One region of the Rhodococcus sp. UYP9 genome, then DNA from elsewhere that is predicted to be linked to it. Evidence: predicted binding sites of a transcription regulator. Region 1 holds the regulator's gene; the other holds the start of a gene.

Region 1 (7,549 bases):
ACCGGCGAGTCCGAACTCACGCCGATCGGGCGCGAGCTGGCTCAACTTCCAGTCGATCCGCGCATGGCCCGCATGCTCGTAGAAGCGAACAAGACGGGCGCGCTCGCCGACGCTCTCGTCGTCGTCTCGGCCATGTCCATCCAGGACGTTCGCGAACGTCCAGCAGAACACCAGCAAGCAGCCGATGAGCAGCATGCAAGATTCACGGCTCCGAACTCGGACTTCCTGTCGTACACAGCACTGTGGGAATACCTCCGCGACCAACGAAACGACCTGTCGTCGAACCAGTTTCGAAGAATGTGCCGAAACGAATTCCTGCACTACCTCCGTGTGCGCGAATGGCAGGACCTGCACGGTCAACTACGTCAGATCACCAGGGGTCTCGGCTGGACTGTGCCCGACGCGCCGAGCTCGCACGATTCGTTGCATCAGGCGCTCCTGGCCGGCCTCCTTTCGCATATCGGAGTCAAAGAAGGTGACAAACGCGAGTTCCTGGGTGCCCGCGGAACCCACTTTGCGATATTCCCCGGCTCCGGGCTGTTCAAGAAGCCTCCACGCTGGGTGATGGCGGCCGAACTGGTCGAGACCGGACGTCTGTGGGGCCGCATGGCGGCCCGAATCGAACCCGAGTGGGCCGAACGACTCGCCCCACATCTAGTCAAACGCACCTATTCCGAGCCACATTGGTCCACCAAACGCCAATCGGCCATGGCATACGAGCGCGTCACCCTGTACGGGCTTCCCCTCGTAACCGGCCGACCTGTCGGATACCACAGCATCGACGCCGAAGTCTCGCGCGAGCTGTTCATCAGACATGCACTGGTGCAGGGCGAGTGGACGACGCAGCATCCGTTCTTTCACAAGAACCGCGCACTGCTCGACGACGTCGGCGAGCTCGAGAATCGGGCCCGCCGTCGCGACATCGTGGTCGACGACGATGCACTCTTCGAGTTCTACGACTCCAGAATCGGTGCGGAAGCCGTTTCCGCTCGCCACTTCGACACGTGGTGGAAGAAGACGAGGCGCACGACGCCGGATCTCCTCGACTTCACAGCATCGACCGTCGTCAATCCCGACGCTGCATCCGTACTGGGTGGGGAGTATCCCGATGCGTGGCGCCAAGGCGAGGTCCAGTTTCCGCTGACCTATCAGTTCGAGCCAGGTTCCGCCGCCGACGGAGTCAGCGCCCGCATCCCGATCGCCCTGCTCGCGCAGGTTCAACCGGTCGGATTCGACTGGCTGGTCCCGGGCATGCGAGCGGAACTCATCAGCACACTGATCAAACTGCTGCCCAAGACTTTACGACGCAACGTGGTGCCCGCTCCCGACTTTGCCGCCGCCGCACTGACGGCGATGAAGCCGAGATCGGAACCCGTTCTCACCGCGCTGGCCCGTGAGCTCTCACGGTTGGGTTCATGCCGGATCGATCCGGCAGACTTTCAGGTTTCCGAGCTCCCCGACCATCTCCGGATGACGTTTGTCGCAGTGGATATCAACGGAGACGTACTCGGGTCGAACAAGAACCTGACTGCCCTCCGACAGACCCTGTCACCGCGAGTGAACCGCGAAGTCGCCAGTGCCGTCGGTCAAGCCGAGCGAGCGGCAACGCTGGCATGGACGTCCTCGACTCTGGGAACTCTCGAGGAGACCGTCTCACGTTCTGTCGGTGGCCAACGAGTCACCGGATATCCCGCACTCGTTCCGGAAACCGGTGGCGTCGCGGTCCGGGTACTGAGCACACTCGCCCAGCAGCGTGCCGCAATGCGCAACGGAACCAGGGCTCTGTTGAGCGAGCGTGCACCGCGCGGCACAAAGGCACTCATCGCTGGAATTCCGACAAAGGAAAGAATCGCACTCGGGCAGAATCCGTACGGCAGCATCGAAGCACTACTCGAGGACTGCCGCACGACGGCGATCGACGAGTCGATGAGTGCGCACGGCGGTCCCGTCCGCTCGCCGCAAGAATTCGAAGCTCTGGTCAAGTCGGTGAATGCCGAGGTAACCGAACGCACGTCTCGGGTCCTTGCACTGATTCGACCGATTCTGACTGCGGCCGTGGAGCTTCGAGCCGCACTCGAACGAGCAGGCGGCGAAACCGCCGATGACGTTCGCGAGCAACTAGCCGGTCTGGTCTTCAATGGCTTCGTATTCGAATTCGGCTCTGCCAGGCTCGCTGAAATTCCCCGGTACCTCACGGCCGCTACTCGGCGACTCGGCTCACTACCCAGCAGCGCGAACCGGGACGAAACCGGAATGAACGCACTCGATCGAGTCTACGAGGCATACGACCGACTGCTGAAGTCGCTTCCTGAAGCCCGACAGCAGAGCAAACCAGTGCAGGAGATCTTCTGGATGATCGAGGAGTTACGAATTCAACTTTTCGCGCAAGGAATTCGTACGGCGTACCCGATATCGGAAAAGAGGATTACGAAAGCAATCCAGGCCGTAAGCCAACAGTGAGGCCTCGCGTCGACCGATTCACGCCCGTCGAGCGCACGCGTTCTTCAGTCGACAGTGACAGCTGACTGTCGCTGCTGGCGAAGGTCCTGAATTTCTTTCTCGAAGTCCTCGGCCGAACTGAAGGACTTGTACACTGACGCGAACCGTAGATACGCAACCTCGTCGAGATCGCGAAGCGGACCGAGAATAGCCAATCCGACCTCGTTGCTTGGGATCTCGGCCGATCCGGATGCACGAACTGCATCCTCGACCTGCTGAGCCAACAGATTCAGTGCGTCGTTGTCGACATCGCGGCCCTGGCAGGCACGACGGACGCCTCGTACTACTTTCTCCCGACTGAAGGGCTCGGTGACTCCGCTGCGCTTCACGACAGCCAGAACAGCGGTCTCCACTGTGGTGAAGCGGCGTCCACACTCCGGGCATGAGCGACGACGACGGATCGCCTGACCTTCGTCCGCCTCGCGGGAGTCGACCACTCGGGAGTCGGGGTGCTTGCAGAACGGGCAATGCATGTTGGAGCCTCCGTCGTAGCCGTCACACCATCTCGTTGGTAGCGCAAGAGGTGCAGGTACCGAGGATACTCGGAGTCCTATCGAGCCCAGTGCCGCGTACCTGGCTCGATCACCGAGGAGCACTTGAGGCATCGCTGCATCACTGGCCCGAGTCGGTGGCCGTGAAGACATCCTGACCCGCAGTACCGACGAATCCACCGTGCTCCACGACCGTGACAGCACCCGCTGAACCGCCGTCGAGATATCCGGCGCGTAGATTCGCAAGCCCTACCAAGCCCAGAAGAACAATGGCTGTGATCAGCACACCCGCGACCGTGGCGGTCCACGACAGTGTCTGACGCGGCGCCTCGTCGTCGAAGCTGTGATCGGCGGAGCTGTGATCGATGACCCGGTTGCCGCGGTCCTGTTGCGCGAGAGCGTGAAGGTAGCGTCGACGGTCGAGTGACGCGCAAGACGTGCGCGGGCGAGAAGTGCGGACGGACGAGGCCGAGCGCATTGTGCGATCGAGGGTATCGCGACCGTCTGTACCCCGACCTGCTACTGCGCGACTGGTGAGAGCACTGCGGCGCTCTGTAGTGATGCTCATCGGAACCTCCACTGCGGTGTACAGATCGACCGTGGTGATGCTCGCGACCGACGCGATTTTCACCTCTATTCGATCAGGCGTTCGATGAACGCTTGTTCGAAGTTCTATCACGCGAGTCGGACAATGTCAGCAGAAGTTGCGACACGGATCGAACAGATGTTTGATCGAACAGGGTTTTCGGGCTAGATTCGTGTCAGAAACCACACGTCACATCCACACCACGCGTTCGGGCCACTCGATCACACGAGATGCCCGGCAGGGGAAGGCGATGCAGGAGGATGCACGAATGAAAGAAGAGACCTCGTCAGGGTCACCGAAAGCCACGGGCAAGGCGAGCGGGAAGACGAAGACTACGTCAGTGAGCGCAAAGACGCGCGGAAGTGCCACCGGTGGAAAGGTCACAGCGCAGGCTGCCAAGACTACCGCCACAACCGCCAAGGCGCCTTCGGTGCCGACGGCGAAGGCATTCGAAGGTGAGGGCACCGACATCAATGCAGGCCTGACCGAACGTCAACGCAAGGTTCTCGAGGTCATCAGAGCTTCGGTGACCGAGCGTGGTTATCCGCCGAGCATCCGGGAGATCGGGGATGCGGTCGGGTTGACGTCGACCTCGTCGGTCGCTCATCAACTTCGCACGCTGGAGCGCAAAGGCTTCCTCCGACGTGATCCGAACCGCCCACGCGCAGTGGATGTCCGCGGACTCGACGAGGTTCAGGCAGACCACGCAGCAGCCGTAGCCGACGGCTCGGCGCCTGCGGAGGATCAGCTGCCGACTCCGACGTTCGTTCCGGTACTGGGACGAATCGCTGCCGGCGGTCCGATTCTTGCCGAGCAGGCGGTCGAAGACGTTTTCCCTCTCCCCCGCGAACTGGTCGGCCAGGGTTCCCTGTTCCTGTTGAGAGTGGTCGGCGAGTCGATGATCGAAGCAGCGATCTGCGATGGCGACTGGGTGGTGGTTCGGCAGCAGAGTGTCGCCGACAACGGCGACATCGTTGCGGCCATGATCGATGGCGAAGCCACGGTGAAGACATTCAAGCGCACCAAGGGTGAGGTGTGGCTCTTGCCGCACAACCCGTTGTTCGAACCGATCCCGGGCAATGACGCAGCTATCCTCGGCAAGGTTGTCACGGTCATGCGCAAGCTCTGATCAGCGAGTTCGTAGAGCGAAGGGCCGCAACTTCAGGTTTCGAGGTTGCGGCCCTTCGCTGTATCGATCGAGAGGTGAGTACTAGAGATTCAGTCCCCGCCCGATGATTTCCTTCATGATCTCGGTCGTTCCGCCGTAGATTGTCTGCACCCGAGAGTCCATGTAGGCCTTGGCGATCGGGTATTCCTTCATGTATCCGTATCCGCCATGCAGTTGCAGGCAGCGGTCGATGAGACGCACCTGGTTCTCGGTGGTCCACCACTTGGCCATAGCGGCTTCCTGAACTGTCAGCTTGCCGTCGTTGAGCAGTTCGATGAATTTGTCGACCATGATCCGTGAGGCCGTCGTCTCGGTTGCCAACTCCGCCAGCACGAATCGTGTGTTCTGGAATTTGCCGATGGACTTACCGAAGGCCTTGCGATCACGGCAGTACTGAATTGTCATGTCGAGCGCCGACTCCATGGCGGCTGCTGCGACGACCGCAATGGACAGTCGTTCCTGAGGCAGGTTCTGCATCAGGTAGATGAAGCCCATCCCCTCCTCACCCAGAAGGTTCGCGGCGGGCACGCGGACGTCGGTGAAGCTGAGTTCGGCTGTGTCCTGCGCCTTCATCCCGATCTTGTCGAGATTGCGTCCGCGTTCGAAACCGGGCATGTCGCGCTCGACGACGAGCAAGCTGAATCCCTGCGCACCCTTGTCGGGGTCGGTGCAGGCTACGACGATGACGAGGTCGGCATTGATTCCGTTGGTGATGAAGGTCTTGGACCCGTTGAGGACCCATTCGTCACCATCGCGAACGGCCTTGGTCTTGATTCCCTGCAGATCGCTACCGGTACCGGGTTCGGTCATCGCGATCGCGGTGATCAACTCACCGGAACTGAATCCGGGTAACCAACGCTGCTTCTGTTCTTCGTTCGTCAGATTGATGAGGTATGGCGCGACGACGTCGTTGTGCAGCGTGAATCCGATTCCGCTGTAACCGCCGCGGGTGGTTTCCTCGGTGACGATGGCGTTGTAGCGGAAGTCCTTGACACCGCCGCCGCCGTACTCCTCCGGCACGTCGGTGCCGAGGAATCCTTGCTTTCCAGCTTCTACCCACACCCAACGATCGACGAGATTCTGCTCTTCCCACTTGGAGTGGTTCGGCGCAACGTGTTGGTCGAGGAACTTGCGGTACGACTCGCGAAACATGTCGTGCTCGGAATCGAATATCGTGCGTTCCACTTCGGTCTCCTTCGAATTGCCAACCGGCGGCACAATGGGTCACCGCCGGTGAACTGACGTGATTCGAGCCTACGGCCGAATTGGTCACACGGTCGATGACCGAGCCGCGCGGAATCGGTGACCGAAGGTAGTGCCGCTATCGGCGCTGTGTGCGAGAAAGGGCGCGCAGCACGGGATAGCCGACCAAGATTCCGACCGATCCCCAGGCGATACCGCCGAGTTCCACCGACCCAACCGTCAGCGTCAGATCGCCGATGCCGGCAACGATGGCAGCAGCAACGACAACGAGGTTGACGGGATCTGTGAAGTCGACTTTGCTGTCCGACCAGATCCGCACACCCAGCAGCCCGATCAGTCCGTACAGAACCAGTGTCGCGCCACCGATGACTCCGTCCGGGACCGTGAATACCAACGCGCCGAATTTCGGCGAGAACGCGAGCACGACTGCCGTCACCGCGGCCACCCAGTAGGCCGCGGTCGAGTACACGCGGGTCGCCGCCATCACGCCGATGTTCTCGGCGTAGGTCGTCGTGCCCGAGCCACCCGCAGCACCTGCCAGCGTCGTCGCCAATCCATCTGCGATGAGTGCGTCTCCGGCGAGGTCGTCGAGTTTCTTACCCGTCATTGCCGACACTGCTTTGACGTGGCCGACGTTCTCGGCCACGAGAACGATGACGACGGGTAGTGCGATGAGTACGACGGACAATTCGAACGTCGGTCCACGGAATTCGGGAATACCGATCCACTCCGCAACGCGCATCGCGTCGAGTTTGACGTCCGAGATCTGCCCTGACACAGCAGCGAAAACCCATCCGACGATGACTCCGACAAGGATTCCGAGGCGTCCGAGCAGTCCCGGGCCTGCGACGGTCACCAGGAGGATCGCCGCGAGAGTCACCGCGGCCACGAGTGGCTGCGCCTCGAACGACGACGTCGCTGCGGGAGCGAGGTTGAGTCCGATGAGAACGACGACCGCACCTGTGACGACGGGAGGCATCACCGCTTCGATGAGTCGTCCGCCCGCGAACTTGACGACCAATCCGACGAGTGTCAGCACGACGCCCACGGACATGACGGCGCCGAGTTGCGCGGCGGGGCCGCTCGCCTGTGCCGCACTGAGTGGTGCGATGAAAGCGAACGAGGATCCGAGATAGCTGGGGATGCGCCCCCGCGTGATCACGAGGAACAACGCGGTACCGATGCCCGAGAACAACAGGGTCGTGGTGACGGGAAATCCGGTTACCGTCGGAACGAGCAACGTGGCGCCGAACATGGCGATGACGTGCTGCATACCGATACCCACGGTTCGCGGCCACGACAGGCGCTGGTCCGGTGCCACAACTGCCCCTGCCTCGACGTTCTTGCCGTTGCCGTGCAGGGTCCATCCGAATTGTCTTCTCACGGGTTCGAATCCTAGGGCCTGCCGCTTCGTCACTCGTTCAGGATCGACGCTGCCGCCTCGCGTGCCGCCGTGGCACTGTCGGTCTTCGACGCGACCGCGGCCGCGCGCTGGCACTGCTCGAGCGTGACCGTGGACAATTTCGCCCCTACGTGTGCGACTGCGGCAGACGCAGCGGACAGTGACGTGACACCCAGGCCCACCAGGACGCACGCCAACAG
Region 2 (7,549 bases), on a different contig from region 1:
CGTCGGGTCACGGGTATTCAGGCTGGTAAGCCGATCTTCACCATGTCCGCGTCCTTTCACGTCGACGACGAGGGAATTTCACATCAGGACACGATGCCCAAGGTCGTCGACCCCGAGTCTCTGCCCGACTCGCGTGATCTCCCGGATGGGGGAAGTCCGTTCTTTCGCGAATGGAAAGAATGGGACGTCAGGCTGGTTCCGGGTGAGCAGACCGAGAAGCATCCGGATTTTGCCGCCCAACAGCGCGTGTGGTTTCGGTACCGAGACAAGCTGCCGGACAATCAGGTGTTCCACGTCTGCACCCTCGCCTACATGAGCGATATGACGCTTCTCGGGTCGGCATTGGTGCCGCATCCCGACGTGTCGACACAGACCGCCTCGCTCGACCACGCCCTGTGGTTCCTGCGGCCGTTCCGGGCCGACGAGTGGTTGCTGTACGACCAGACTTCGCCGTCCGCGGATTTCGGTCGGGCGCTGACGCAGGGACGAATCTTCGACCGGCAGGGGCGGATGGTCGCTGCCGTTGTTCAGGAGGGGCTCATGCGTTTCGATCGCAACCCCGACCGGGTGAACAAAGACTTGGCCAGGCCCCAGTGAGTGGTCCCAGGATCGGTGTCCTTGCGCTGCAGGGGGACGTCCGCGAGCACCTCGCCGCCCTGAATTCTTGTGGTGCCACCGCAACGCCGGTTCGCAGGCCGCGCGAACTGGACGAGGTAGATGGATTGGTGATTCCCGGTGGGGAATCGACGACGATGAGTACTTTGCTGTCCGTCTTCGACCTGCTCGAACCCCTCAAAGCGAAGCTGAAGGACGGGTTACCCGCCTACGGGTCCTGCGCGGGGATGATCTTGCTTGCGTCGGAGATTCTCGATACTCGTCCCGACGCCCAGCATCTCGACGCACTGGACATCACTGTGCGGCGCAATGCGTTCGGCAGGCAGGTCGACTCGTTCGAAACGGACCTGACGTTCGCGGGAATCGAAGGTGAGAAAGTGCGCGCGGTGTTCATTCGTGCGCCGTGGGTGGAACGGGTCGGGAACGACGTCGAGGTGCTGGCCGAAGTTCCCGATGGCCCGGCCGCTGGTCGGATCGTTGCAGTCCGGCAGGGCGCCGTGATGGCGACGAGCTTCCATCCGGAAGTCACCGGTGACCGCCGAGTCCACGAACTGTTCGTAGACTTGGTACGCAAGACCTAGTGGAACGCAGGGCCCAGTAGTACATGCAGGGCAGTTGCCGGATGGTCGAACCGAGATAGTGGATCCCTCTCACCCGAGCACATGCGTAAAGTACACAACACTTAGCTGAAGCAGGAAAGGGGCTCCATCGCATGAGCGGCCACTCCAAATGGGCCACCACCAAGCACAAGAAGGCGGTAATCGACGCGCGTCGAGGTAAGTCCTTCGCCAAACTCGTCAAGAATATCGAGGTGGCGGCCCGCACCGGTGGTGGCGATCCAGTGGGTAACCCCACCCTGTTCGATGCCATTCAAAAGGCGAAGCGCACGTCGGTTCCCAACGACAACATCGAGCGTGCTCGCAAGCGCGGCGCAGGTGAAGAAGCCGGTGGCGCCGACTGGCAGACGATCATGTACGAGGGATACGGCCCCAGCGGGGTGGCGATGCTCATCGAGTGCCTGACCGACAACCGCAATCGGGCTGCCGGAGAAGTTCGCGTCGCCATGACGCGCAACGGCGGCAACATGGCCGATCCGGGCTCGGTGTCCTACCTGTTCACCCGCAAGGGACTTGTCACGTTGGAGAAGAACGGGCAAAGCGAGGACGACGTGCTGATGGCCGTCCTCGATGCAGGTGCAGAGGAGATCACCGACAACGGAGATACCTTCGAAATTGTCAGTGAACCAACCGACCTCGTTGCGGTCCGCACTGCACTGCAGGAAGCAGGCATCGAGTACGACTCGGCGGAGGCCACCTTCCAGGCGTCGGTGTCCGTTCCCGTGGACGTAGACGGCGCCCGCAAGGTGTTCAAGCTCATCGACGCACTGGAAGAGAGCGACGACGTGCAGAACGTGTACTCGAACGTCGAACTGTCCGATGAAGTGATGGCTGCACTCGACGAGGAGTGAAACCGGTCGGGGCGGGAAGACGGACCTCGCTTACGGGTGTCGCGCACCCGATAGGTCGCACCGCTCCGATACGCTATCGAACAACAGTTCGTAAGCGGAAGGTGTCAGTGTGCGAGTGATGGGCGTCGATCCAGGTTTGACCAGGTGCGGTCTGAGCTTGATCGAAGGCGGGGCCGGTCGCAGTGTCGTGGCACTCGATGTAGACGTGGTGCGAACGCCGCCCGATATGGATCTGGCACAGCGTCTACTCCTGATATCCGAGGCCGCGGAGTACTGGTTGGATACGCACAAGCCGACGGTGGTCGCGATCGAGCGCGTTTTTTCGCAGCACAACGTGCGTACGGCCATGGGTACCGCCCAGGCTGGGGGAGTCATCGCGCTTGCGGCAGCTCGTCGCGGTATCGACGTCTGTTTTCACACTCCGAGCGAGGTCAAGGCTGCAGTTACCGGCAACGGTAGCGCCGACAAAGCGCAGGTCACCGCGATGGTCATGAGAATTCTCGGTATGCAGACCGCCCCTACGCCTGCCGATGCCGCGGATGCGCTGGCACTGGGTATTTGCCATTGTTGGCGGGCGCCGATGATGGCCAGAATGGCGCAGGCCGAAGCAATGGCCGCGCAGCAGAAGAGGAAGTACGAGAATCGGCTCGCCGAGGAACGTAAATCGCGGGCACAGGCAGCGCGGAAGGTCGAACGCGCCAGGCTTGCATCCACCGCCGCTCCGGTTCGTGCCGCAGGACAGGTTCGTGCCGCAGGAGAGGTAGGGACACGATGATCTCCTCGATCAGCGGCGAGGTCCTCGACATCGCCCTCGATCACGTGGTCATCGAGGCGTCGGGTGTCGGATACCGAATCAATGCGACGCCCGACACACTCGGCACGTTGAGCCGAGGATCGGCGTCGAGATTGCTGACGACGATGATCGTCCGCGAGGACTCGATGACCCTCTACGGCTTTTCGGACAGTGAATCGCGTGAGCTGTTCTCGCTCTTGTTGTCGGTCTCCGGCGTAGGCCCCCGCATTGCCATGGCGACATTGGCGGTACTCGATCCTCAGTCGTTGCGGACCGCGCTGGCAGACAGCAACGTGGCCGCGCTGACCAGAGTTCCGGGAATCGGCAAACGAGGCGCCGAGCGCATGATCGTGGAATTGCGTGACAAGGTCGATGCGATCGTGGCAGCAGGGAACACCACGATCGTGCAGTCCGGACCCGGAACGGTCAACTCCGTTCGTGACCAGATCGTCGAGGCGCTCACCGGACTCGGCTTCCCGGCCAAGCAGGCCGAGGACGCGACGGATTCGGTTTTGGTCGAGAGTCCGGATGCGTCCACGTCGGCGGCTCTAAGATCCGCGCTGGCCTATCTGGGTAAGAGCAGATGACCGGAGATCCGGAAGAGGAATTCGCAGACTCTCAGCTCGCGGCCGGATTGATCGCGGACGACGCAGATGTCGAGACGAGCCTGAGGCCCAAGACCCTCACCGATTTCATCGGCCAACCACGCGTGCGTGAGCAACTGCAGTTGGTGTTGACAGGCGCCAAGCTGCGCGGCAGTACCCCCGATCACATTTTGATGTCCGGTCCGCCGGGCCTGGGTAAGACCTCGATGGCCATGATCATCGCGCAAGAGTTGAACACCTCGTTGCGTCTCACGTCGGGACCGGCGCTCGAGCGAGCAGGCGATCTAGCGGCGATGCTCAGCAATCTCGTCGAGGGTGATGTCCTCTTCATCGACGAAATACATCGGATTGCGCGACCGGCAGAGGAAATGCTCTACCTGGCCATGGAGGACTTTCGGGTCGACGTCGTGGTGGGAAAGGGTCCGGGAGCAACGTCGATTCCCCTCGAAGTAGCACCGTTCACCCTGGTAGGGGCAACTACTCGATCGGGAGCGCTGACCGGACCGCTACGTGATCGTTTCGGGTTCGTCGCGCACATGGACTTCTACGAACCTGCGGAATTGGAACTGATTCTCCAGCGATCGGCGGGCATACTCGGTGTTCCGATAGACAAGGCTGCGTGCACCGAGATCGCTGGCCGCTCGCGAGGCACACCGCGCATCGCCAACCGGCTTCTGCGCCGAGTTCGTGACTACGCGGAAGTACGCGGTGACGGCACCATCACCAAGGCCACAGCCCGCGCGGCTCTCGTCGTCTACGACGTCGACCAACTCGGTCTCGACCGGTTGGACAGAGCGGTGCTCAGCGCGCTGATTCGTAGTTTCGGCGGCGGACCGGTGGGAGTGTCCACTCTTGCTGTGGCCGTCGGGGAAGAACCGGCAACCGTCGAGGAAGTATGCGAGCCCTTTCTGGTTCGCGCAGGGATGGTCGCCCGCACACCCCGTGGTCGAGTCGCCACTGCTGCGGCATGGCTACACCTTGGACTCGTACCGCCGCCCGATCTGGCCATCGGCGGAATTTCCGTTCGAACCAACGAGGCTCAGCAGGAGTTATCCGAATAATCTGCTGATAATCGGTGGGAGCTGACCGGATCGTGGGTCCGGTAATGGCACACTGGTCCTTTGCGTGGTTCTTCAGTACAGCCGTGGTGACCGAATTGTCGCCTACTTCGGCTGTACGCGAACGTAAGAAACCACCATGAAGACACCGTGGGCATGAAAGCCGAAACCGATAGACAACCGAAACTTCGAGGACTGACGTAAAAGATGGAACTGCTATTCCCCCTTCTCATCGTGGCTCTGCTCGTGCCGATGTTCCTGAACGTCCGGCGCCAGAAGAAGGCTCTTGCCCAGACTCAGACTCTGCAGGATTCGCTGAAGATCGGTGACGAAGTGGTCACCACAGCCGGTCTGTACGCCCGGGTGGTGCTGGTCGAAGACGACACAGTGGACCTCGAGATCGCCGACGGCATCGTGACGACATGGTCGCGCGCCGTCGTGAAAGAGGTCTTGCCCCCTGATGTCGACGATCTCGATTCCGACGTCGCCGGATCCGCGGACGTCATCGAGTCCGACGATGCGACTCCGTCGCTCGAGAAAAGCACGACACTCGAGAAGGACGTATCCCCGTCGTCTTCGGAAGAGACCGTGGAGCAGAGCGCACGTCGTCTCGAAAAAGAGTGATCGACCTGTGAACGAAACCGCTGCCGGAGAAACTCCGGCAGCGGTTTCGCTTGCCGCGCACATGCTGCCCAGCTCGTCTGGAATCACCTGTTCCGACGCGTATCACCCGACATCAGACCGCTTGCGTCCCCTGATCGACCGCATGTTGTCCCACGCCAAGAGGAGAATCACACACCGTGGCACCTTCCAGCGGATCGGTGCATCCAGCCCGCTATCTCGCCGTCTTCGCGGTATTGATGGCCGCTGTGTATGCGCTGGTCTTTTTCACCGGAGACAAGTCGCCAACTCCCAAGTTGGGAATCGACCTGCAGGGTGGCACGCGTGTCACGCTTACCGCCAGGACACCTGACGGCAGTCAGCCGAGTCAGGACTCTCTGAAGCAGGCGCAGCAGATCATCGAGACTCGCGTGAACGGGCTCGGTGTGTCCGGGTCCGAAGTGGTGATCGACGGCGACAATCTCGTTATCACCGTTCCCGGTGACGACAGTTCGCAGGCACGTTCGCTCGGCCAGACCGCACGGCTCTTCATTCGTCCAGTGTTGACCGCAGCGCAACCGGCGGCAGGACAGCCGGCGCCAGGAGAGCAAGCCCCTGCGAACGGAACACCTGCGCCCGCGGCGGGCGAGCAGGCCCCGGTCGGCGAGTCGGTACCTCAGGGCCGTCCGTTCCCGGCACAGGACCCGAGCGCGGTCGATCCGGTCCCGGCGGCCCCTGCCACCGGCGATCAAGGCAGCCCCGACGCTCCGGCGGCAGTGACACCCACGGAGGTCTCCGAAGCCGATCAGGCAGCCAATCAGATCACCGAGGCGAAGGCGCTACGGCAGAGCGAGGACCCTCAGGTTCAGCAGGCCGCCCTCGCAACGATCGATTGCAATGCACCCGATCCACTGCAAGGCAACGACGATCCCGCATTGCCCCTCGTCGCGTGCTCGACCGACGGCACCTCCGTGTATGTACTCGGGCCGAGCATCATCGACGGTCAGCAGATCGACGATGCTACGTCGGGCTTCAACAGCCAACAGTCACGCCACGAGGTCAGTCTGAGTTTCGACTCGGAAGGTAGTAACACCTGGGCGAAGTTCACCGGCGCCAACATCGGCAAGCAGGCGGCGTTCACACTCGACTCGAAGGTCGTCAGTGCACCGCAGATCCAGGGTGCGACACCTGCCGGGAGCGCCACCTCGATTACCGGCCAGTTCACCGCGCAGAGCGCCTCGGAGTTGGCGAACACCCTGAAATACGGTTCACTGCCGCTGTCCTTTGCCTCGTCGGAAGCAGAAACAGTGTCCGCGACGCTTGGGCTTGCGTCGTTGGAGGCAGGTTTGATCGCCGGCGCCATCGGTCTGGTGCTGGTCCTGCTCTACTGCCTCGTCTACTACCGCGCGTTGGGCCTGTTGACGGCACTGTCGCTGGTGCTGGCAGGCCTGATGGTCTACGGAATTCTGGTTTTGCTCGGGCGGTGGATCAACTTCACCCTCGACTTGGCAGGCATTGCCGGGTTGATCATCGGTATCGGCATGACAGCGGACTCGTTCGTCGTGTTCTTCGAACGAATCAAGGACGAGATTCGTGAGGGTCGAAGCTTCAGATCTGCGGTGCCGCGAGGCTGGGCACGTGCGCGAAAGACAGTCCTGTCCGGAAACGCGGTCAGCTTCATCGCCGCTGCGGTGCTCTATGCACTTGCTGTCGGGCAGGTTCGAGGTTTCGCTTTCACTCTCGGCCTGACGACGATCCTCGACGTAGTGGTCGTCTTCCTGGTGACCTGGCCGCTGGTCTACCTGTGCACGAAGTCGAAATTCTGGTCGAAACCAGGTGTCAACGGCCTCGGTGCAGTGGCAGAGGTCGCGCAAGAACGCAAGCGGGCGGCTGCCCGAACGACATCGAGTACGGTCTCGGCCGACGCGTCGACCAAGGGGGCGTGATATGTCCGATTCACCGGAGAAGAACACTTCAGAACCGACCTCGACACTGCTGACGGATTCCGGTGCCGAGCAGATGGATCAGCCGCAGCACAGTTGGATGAATCGTCTGTACACGGGCACTGGAGCCTTCGAGATTGTCGGTCGACGTCGCTTCTATTACATCTTGACCGGAACGATCGTCTTGATCTGCCTGTTGAGCATCGCCGTCCGTGGATTCACCCTTGGAATCGATTTCGAAGGCGGTACCCGGATTCAGATCCCGGCCGCCGACAACGTCAGTACCGAGCAGGTCGAGAAAGTATTCGCCGACACCCTCGGATTCGATCCGGTGTCGGTACAGACCGTCGGTTCCGGTGCCGCTGCCACCGTGCAGGTTCGTTCCGAGGCGCTCGATGCTGCCGAAGTGAATTCGGTCAAGACCGCTCTGTTCGATTCTTTCGAACCGGTCGACGGGAACGGAGTTG

Evidence for each region. Region 1 encodes LexA, which represses DNA repair genes until DNA is damaged. Its sites were predicted from a motif close to CGAACANNTGTTCG; they were not measured.
Region 2: ruvC (crossover junction endodeoxyribonuclease RuvC) is a predicted target of LexA. The motif match lies at 2,161-2,174, and genes of this name have one in related genera.

The regions. Positions count from the first base shown of each region.
Region 1 is NZ_JBEPPH010000003.1:68,612-76,160, forward strand. Features, by position in the region: gene hrpA (ATP-dependent RNA helicase HrpA) at 1-2,460, shown strand, start outside; gene nrdR (transcriptional regulator NrdR) at 2,505-2,972, opposite strand; gene ABIB36_RS10020 (hypothetical protein) at 3,112-3,621, opposite strand; gene lexA (transcriptional repressor LexA) at 4,007-4,705, shown strand; gene ABIB36_RS10030 (acyl-CoA dehydrogenase family protein) at 4,787-5,929, opposite strand; gene ABIB36_RS10035 (uracil-xanthine permease family protein) at 6,066-7,331, opposite strand; gene ptsP (phosphoenolpyruvate--protein phosphotransferase) at 7,361-7,549, opposite strand, start outside.
Region 2 is NZ_JBEPPH010000007.1:29,863-37,411, forward strand. Features, by position in the region: gene ABIB36_RS18380 (acyl-CoA thioesterase) at 1-597, shown strand, start outside; gene pdxT (pyridoxal 5'-phosphate synthase glutaminase subunit PdxT) at 594-1,196, shown strand; gene ABIB36_RS18390 (YebC/PmpR family DNA-binding transcriptional regulator) at 1,328-2,083, shown strand; gene ruvC (crossover junction endodeoxyribonuclease RuvC) at 2,193-2,858, shown strand; gene ruvA (Holliday junction branch migration protein RuvA) at 2,855-3,463, shown strand; gene ruvB (Holliday junction branch migration DNA helicase RuvB) at 3,460-4,542, shown strand; gene yajC (preprotein translocase subunit YajC) at 4,747-5,163, shown strand; gene secD (protein translocase subunit SecD) at 5,340-7,085, shown strand; gene secF (protein translocase subunit SecF) at 7,087-7,549, shown strand, end outside.